2 linked regions of the Bradyrhizobium sp. WD16 genome follow. The protein of the gene in region 1 binds, or shares a complex with, the protein of each later gene. Links are inferred from orthologs where the notes say so. Each region holds a gene or a part of one and is shown in the gene's direction. Other genes may lie near its edges.

Region 1 (3,666 bases):
CGCCATCGGGCCGAGACCGCCGACCTGCCAGAACAGCCATTGCAGGACGTCGTATTTGACGCGCAGATCGCTCGACAGGAACTTGCCGGTCTTCTCGGCAAGATAGGTGAGGATCGCTCCCGATTCGAAGATCGCGACCGGCTTGCCGCCGTCCACCGGCGCGTGATCGACGATCGCCGGCATGCGGTTGTTGGGCGCAATCGCCAGAAATTCCGGCTTGAACTGGTCGCCGGCGCCGATGTTCACCGGAATGATCTTGTAGGGCAGGCCCGTCTCCTCGAGAAACATCGTGATCTTGTGGCCGTTCGGGGTCGGCCAGTAATGCAGGTCGATCATCGGCATGGTCCTCCGGCAAACTTCATGCGTTTGCATGCAACTGGCGGCACTTCACTCAATTCGGCCGGCGAAGTCAATCCCGCAGCTGCTGCGCAGGAGTGCGCGGCGAGGAGACGGTTCGCGCCCGTCGCGATGAGCGGGCGCCTGGCGCCTTTCGAGCGGGGCCAAGTTCCATCGGGTTGCGCATTCGGCGGGTGTCCCCATCCTTCGCAGGCAGACTTTCAAAGCCCGGCGATTGGACCCATATTGGCGCCATGGCAGCCCCCTCCGACAAGAACAAGACGCCGCGGACGCCGAAGTCCAAGGCGCATCGTCCAGACGTGCAGCCGATCGCGCCGGCCCTGGCCGAATTGCTCAATCCCGCGATCAATCGCGGCGAAAGCGGCGTCGGCTCGCAGACCGGCCTGCAGCCGCCGCCGGAGACGTCGCGCGACCGCCGCGACAGCGAGGCGGCAGTGCATCGCGCCCGCGCCTCGACCAAGGCCGCGCAGGGCCAGCCGTCTGGTCTGCCCGGTGGCGACGGTTTCGGCGAAGCGCCCCAGGCCAATTACGGCACCACCGCCACGGTGCCGGTGATGGATCCGGAGCTCGCCCGCCAACTCGGCCTCGACGTCGAGGACGACGACACGCTGGCGCGGCCGGCGCGCAACAAGATGGAGGCACTCGGCGTCAAGGCCACCGCCGAGGCACTGGAAGCGTTGATCCGCGACGGCCGGCCGGAGTTCCGCAGAGGCGACGGCAGCCTGCAGGTGTGGACACCGCACCGGCCGCCGCGCCCGGAAAAATCCGAAGGCGGCGTCCGCTTCGAGATCAAGTCGCCATTCGTGCCCAGGGGCGACCAGCCGCAGGCGATCAAGGATCTGGTGGAAGGGATCGAGCGCAACGACCGCACCCAGGTCCTGCTCGGCGTCACCGGCTCGGGCAAGACCTACACCATGGCCAAGGTGATCGAGGCGACGCAGCGCCCGGCGATCATCCTCGCGCCCAACAAGACGCTGGCCGCCCAGCTCTACGGCGAGTTCAGGAATTTCTTCCCCGACAACGCCGTCGAGTACTTCGTTTCCTATTACGACTATTACCAGCCGGAAGCCTACGTTCCTCGCACCGACACCTATATCGAGAAGGATTCGTCGATCAACGAGCAGATCGACCGGATGCGGCACTCCGCAACCCGCGCCCTGCTCGAGCGCGACGACGTCATCATCGTCGCCTCGGTGTCCTGCATCTACGGTATCGGCTCGGTCGAGACCTATACGGCGATGACCTTCGCGCTGAAGAGGGGGGATCGCATCGACCAGCGGCAGATCATCGCCGACCTCGTCGCCCTGCAATACAAGCGCACCAGCGCCGACTTCAGCCGCGGCACCTTCCGCGTCCGCGGCGACACCATCGACCTCTTCCCGGCGCACTACGAAGACCGCGCCTGGCGCGTCAACCTGTTCGGCGACACCGTCGAGAGCATCGAGGAGTTCGATCCGCTCACCGGCCACAAGAGCGACGAGCTGGAATTCATCAAGGTCTATTCCAACTCGCACTACGTCACGCCGCGGCCGACGCTGCTCCAGGCCATCAAGGGCATCAAGGCCGAATTGAAGCTGCGGCTCGACCAGCTCAACGCCCAGGGCCGGCTGCTGGAGGCCCAGCGGCTCGAACAGCGCACGACCTTCGATCTGGAGATGATGGAATCGACCGGCAGCTGCGCCGGCATCGAGAATTATTCGCGCTATCTCACCGGCCGCAGGCCGGGCGAGCCGCCGCCGACGCTGTTCGAATACGTGCCGGACAACGCCCTCGTCTTCATGGACGAGAGCCACGTCACCGTGCCGCAGATCGGCGCCATGTTCCGCGGCGATTTCCGCCGCAAGGCGACGCTCGCCGAATACGGCTTCCGTCTGCCGTCCTGCATGGACAACCGCCCGCTGCGTTTCGAGGAATGGGACGCGATGCGGCCGCAGTCGGTCGCGGTGTCGGCGACGCCCTCCGGCTGGGAGCTGAACGAGAGCGGCGGCGTGTTCGTCGAGCAGGTGATCCGTCCAACCGGCCTGACCGATCCGCCCGTCCACATCCGCCCCGCACGCACCCAGGTCGACGACCTGGTGGGCGAGGTCCGTGCCACCGCGGTGGCGGGCTATCGCAGCCTCGTCACCGTGCTGACCAAGCGCATGGCGGAGGATCTCACCGAATACCTGCACGAACAGGGCATCCGGGTGCGCTACATGCATTCCGACATCGATACCATCGAGCGCATCGAGATCATTCGCGACCTGCGCCTCGGCGCATTCGACGCGCTGGTTGGCATCAATCTGCTGCGTGAGGGCCTCGACATTCCCGAATGCGCGCTGGTCGCCATTCTCGATGCCGACAAGGAAGGCTTCCTGCGCAGCGAGACCTCGCTGATCCAGACGATCGGCCGTGCCGCGCGCAACGTCGACGGCAAGGTGATCCTCTATGCCGACCAGATGACCGGTTCGATGGAGCGCGCCATCGCCGAGACCGACCGCCGCCGCGAGAAGCAGATCGCCTACAATGTCGCCAACGGCATCACACCCGAAAGCGTGAAGAAGTCGATCGGCGATATCCTCAACAGCGTCTACGAGCGCGACCACGTGCTGGTGGACGTCGGCGAAGCCGGCCTCGCCGACGACGTCGTCAGCATCGGCCACAATTTCGAGGCGGTGCTCGCCGACCTCGAAACCCGCATGCGGGAAGCGGCCGCCGATCTCAACTTCGAGGAGGCGGCGCGACTGCGCGACGAGGTGAAGCGCCTGCGCGCCACCGAACTCGCCGTGGTCGACGATCCCACCGTCAAGCAGCGCGTCGTCGCCGGCAAGGCCGGTGCCTATGGCGGCGCGCGCAAATATGGCGACGCAGCCAATCTGCCGCCGCGGTCATCACGCGCGCGCAAGCCCGACCTCGATGAGATGGGGCCCGGGCCGGAATCGCGTCCCTGGCGTCCAGGCAACGCGCCGCGTTCGTCGGGCGGCGCACCCGGCCAGCGCGGAAGATTCAAGAAGCGCTAATTGTGCGTCCAATTGTCGGCATGGCAATAACGTTAATCTCGCTGGCGGCGCCGTCATCCTGCACGATCGGTAACATTTTACTGGTATTGAACTTGATCGTCGCAGCGATCTGTCCGATGTCGAGCCCGGATCTCAGACCAAGGGTTCGGTTCGTCGATGTCGACACGGTCAGCGCGCGAATGCGTGATCAAGTTTCTGGATGCCTTCTACGCCGGCGACATCGCCGGTGCCGAGGCATGTTGTCATGAGGGGGTGAGTTCGCTCACGCATGCGCCCGTGGATCTGTTTCCGCATCTCGGCTTGAAGCAGG
Region 2 (3,423 bases), 370 kb from region 1 along the record:
GAGCGCATCCAGGCCGTGGTGGCTGCCCAGGCCGATGTGCCGAGGCCGGACGGCATCGGCCGGCGCATCGCCATGCCGGCGAGGTGAGCCCGAGGAGACGCTATTCGACCGGATGGCGGCGCGGCAGCCGGGTGCGGCCGCGCACCAGGCTGATCACGGCGACGATCAGAAACAGCACGATGGCGACGAAGAAAATCGCCTTGGCGAGATGGATCGCATGGCCGGCGAGACCCGTGAGGCCGAGAAAGCCGGCTATGGCTGCCACGATCAGCAGTATCGCGATCCAGCCCAGCATTTTGGTGGTCCCTGTCGGCCGATCCAGCCGGTCGGCGCGGCCCACACAGGAGCAACCGCGGCCCGGAACAAACGTTCCCGCGAGACCGGCCAGGGCCACGAAGAGGCGGTTGGGCCGGCCTGCGCCTCGTTTCCGACGCGATTTCTGCGGAAAACCATTCTTTCCGCGTCCCTGGCGCCCGGCAACACCGCCGGCACGCTGTCCGCGATGGCCCACCCTCCCTATATCAGGGGTCCAGATCCGACGCCGACCCGGCGCCGCTCCGGCCGCTGGCTGGCCGGCGGCGACGGTGCCACAGTGGCGAGTATCCGATTCGCATGACCGAACCAGCTCCCTCTCGCCCGATCGCGGCGCCCGTTCACCAGCCCCAGGCCGGGGGAATCGCCGCGCGCGCCCGCGCGGCGGCGGCGCCGCAATATCTGACTGCGCTCAATCCCGAACAGCGCGCCGCAGTCGAGACGCTGGACGGGCCGGTGCTGGTGCTGGCCGGCGCCGGCACCGGCAAGACGCGGGTGCTGACCACCCGGATCGCCCATATCCTCATGCTCGGCCGCGCCCGCCCCGGCGAGATCCTGTCGGTGACCTTCACCAACAAGGCGGCGCGTGAAATGAAGCACCGCCTCGGCCAGATGCTCGGCCAGGCGGTCGAAGGCATGCCGTGGCTCGGCACCTTCCATTCCATCGGCGGCCGCATCCTGCGCAGTCATGCCGAATTGGTCGGGCTGAAGTCGAACTTCACGGTCCTCGACACCGACGACCAGATCCGGCTGCTCAAGCAGCTGCTGCAGGCCGAGAATATCGACGACAAGCGCTGGCCCGCGCGCATGCTCGCCGGACTGATCGACGGCTGGAAAAACCGCGGACTGACGCCGTCGCAGGTGCCGGCCGGCGAAGCCGCCGTATTCGGCAACGGCAAGGGCGGCAAGCTCTACACCACCTATCAGGAGCGGCTGAAGATCCTCAACGCCGCCGATTTTGGCGATCTGCTGCTGGAGAACATCCGCCTGTTCCGCGAACATCCCGATGTGCTGCGGAGCTATCAGAACCGCTTCAAATTCATTCTGGTCGACGAGTACCAAGACACCAACGTCGCCCAGTATCTGTGGCTGCGGCTCCTGTCCCAGACACCTTCGGCGCGGCCGTCGTCGCCGGCGCTGGCCGGCGAGATGGCTGGCGCCGCGCTGCCGGCGGAGACGACACCCGCCGAACCGCCCAGGAATGCCCCCAAGAACATCTGCTGCGTCGGCGACGACGACCAGTCGATCTACGGCTGGCGCGGCGCCGAGGTCGACAACATCCTCCGCTTCGATCACGATTTTCCCGGCGCCCGGGTGATCCGCCTCGAGCGCAATTATCGCTCGACCGGTCACATTCTCGCCGCCGCCTCGCATTTGATCGCCCACAACGAGGGCCGCCTCGGCAAGACGCTGCGGACCGAGGACGTGGACGGCGAGAAGGTCACCGTCACCGGCTCCTGGGATTCCGAGGAGGAAGCACGCGGCATCGGCGAGGAGATCGAGGAGCTGCAGCGCAAGGGGCATCCCCTCAACGAGATCGCGATCCTGGTCCGCGCCTCGTTCCAGATGCGCGAATTCGAAGACCGCTTCGTCACCCTCGGCCTGCCCTATCGCGTCATCGGCGGCCCGCGCTTCTACGAGCGCGCCGAAATCCGCGACGCACTGGCCTATCTGCGGGTGATCAATTCGCCCGCCGACGACCTCGCCTTCGAGCGCATCGTCAACGTGCCCAAGCGCGGCCTCGGCGACGCCACCGTGCAGCTCCTGCACGACCACGCCCGCAAGCGCCGCGTGCCGCTCACCGCCGCCGCCCGCGCGGTGATCGAGACCGACGAGCTCAAGCCGAAGGCCCGCGGCTCGCTGCGCGACCTGATCGCGAGTTTCGATCGCTGGCGCAGCCAGAGCGAGGTGGTGAGCCACACTGAACTCGCCGAGGTCGTGCTCGACGAGAGCGGCTACACCGAAATGTGGCAGAAGGACCGTTCGGCGGATGCCGCCGGTCGCCTCGAAAACCTCAAGGAGCTGGTGCGCTCCATGGAGGAATTCGAGAACCTGCAGGGCTTTCTCGAGCATATCTCGCTGGTGATGGATCGCGAGGGCAGCGCGGAAGAGGACGCGGTGTCGGTGATGACGCTGCACTCGGCCAAGGGGCTCGAATTCGACACCGTCTTCCTGCCGGGCTGGGAGGAAGGCCTGTTTCCGCATCAGCGCGCCCTCGACGATCAGGGCCGTGCCGGGCTGGAGGAGGAGCGCCGTCTCGCCCATGTCGGCATCACCCGTGCCCGCCGCCGCGCCAAGATCTATTTTGCCACCAACCGCCGCATCCACGGCTCCTGGTCCACCACCGTGCCGTCGCGTTTCCTCGACGAGTTGCCGGCCGACAATGTCGAGATCACCGAGAGCAAGGGGGGCGGCGGCTGGGGCGGCGCCGGCGGTTACGGCGCATCGCGCTTCGACGCCATGGAGAGCTTCGGCTCGACTTACGAGACGCCCGGCTGGCAACGCGCGCAACGCGGACGGGGCAAGCCCGGCGGTTTTACGGAAACGTCCGGCGGCGAGGCGCCCTTCGGCTCCTGGCGCAACAAGCGCGCGCCGACGACGATCGAGGGCGAACTGGTGGCGAAATCCACCGGCACCCAATCCGACTATTCACGCGGCGACCGCGTTTTTCACCAGAAGTTCGGTTACGGCAAGGTCACCGTGGTCGACGGCAACAAGCTGACCATCGCCTTCGACAAGGCCGGCGAGAAGCGCGTCGTCGACAGCTTCGTGCAGCGGGCTTAAATTTCACGCCGGTACCCCAAATCCTCCGGAACGGCTCCCGCATCGGCCACGACAGCCGCCGCCCTCAGGCGGCGGCTCGTCTCGCGTCGATGGCTCCGGATCAGTAATGGCGATGATAGCGGCGACGGTGGTGATAGCGCCGGTCCGGCACGCCGAGCACGCCCTTGACCCCGCCGACCACACCACCGACGGCACCGCCGACGGCACCGCCGACAACGCCGCCAACCGGCCCGGCTGCCCGATTGCCGCGGCGAACACCCTCCTCGGCACCGCCAACGATACCCTGGGCCTGCGCGAGGTGCGGGAGCGCCAACAGCGTCAACGCCG

The links.
Region 2: the proteins of uvrB (region 1) and DB459_RS14950 are in contact, whole or in part, in a crystal structure (PDB 7EGT), measured with the Thermus thermophilus proteins. The link is inferred for Bradyrhizobium sp. WD16 from one-to-one orthologs. Residues at the interface, in WP_096411307.1 of Thermus thermophilus: Glu23, Leu25, Arg26, Asp27, Gly28, Glu29, Arg30, Phe31, Arg55, Glu326, Asp327, Phe328, Glu379, Ser382, Gln383, His398, Gly400, Arg401; in WP_096412145.1 of Thermus thermophilus: His654, Arg656, Phe657, Gln666, Asp668, Glu669, Lys680, Arg681, Leu682, Ser683, Lys685, Tyr686, Ala687.

The regions. Positions count from the first base shown.
Region 1 is NZ_CP028908.1:2,858,027-2,861,692, reverse strand. The notes cover bases 204-3,556. They hold uvrB (excinuclease ABC subunit UvrB), read left to right. Parts: upstream 204-590; coding sequence 591-3,356; downstream 3,357-3,556. Other genes in these bases: DB459_RS13280 (nuclear transport factor 2 family protein), read left to right, coding at 3,540-3,556; DB459_RS13290 (glutathione S-transferase N-terminal domain-containing protein), read right to left, coding at 204-336. Outside these bases: more of DB459_RS13290, read right to left, coding at 1-203; more of DB459_RS13280, read left to right, coding at 3,557-3,666. UniProt on the Escherichia coli protein: The UvrABC repair system catalyzes the recognition and processing of DNA lesions. A damage recognition complex composed of 2 UvrA and 2 UvrB subunits scans DNA for abnormalities.
Region 2 is NZ_CP028908.1:3,232,985-3,236,407, reverse strand. The notes cover bases 245-3,354. They hold DB459_RS14950 (ATP-dependent helicase), read left to right. Parts: upstream 245-612; coding sequence 613-3,096; downstream 3,097-3,354. Other genes in these bases: DB459_RS14945 (hypothetical protein), read right to left, coding at 3,197-3,354; DB459_RS14955 (DUF1328 domain-containing protein), read right to left, coding at 245-295. In the rest of the region: DB459_RS14960 (thioesterase family protein), read left to right, coding at 1-87; more of DB459_RS14955, read right to left, coding at 101-244; more of DB459_RS14945, read right to left, coding at 3,355-3,423. UniProt on the Escherichia coli protein: A helicase with DNA-dependent ATPase activity. Unwinds DNA duplexes with 3'-5' polarity. Translocates on single-stranded DNA with 3'-5' polarity. Initiates unwinding more efficiently from a nicked substrate than double-stranded DNA.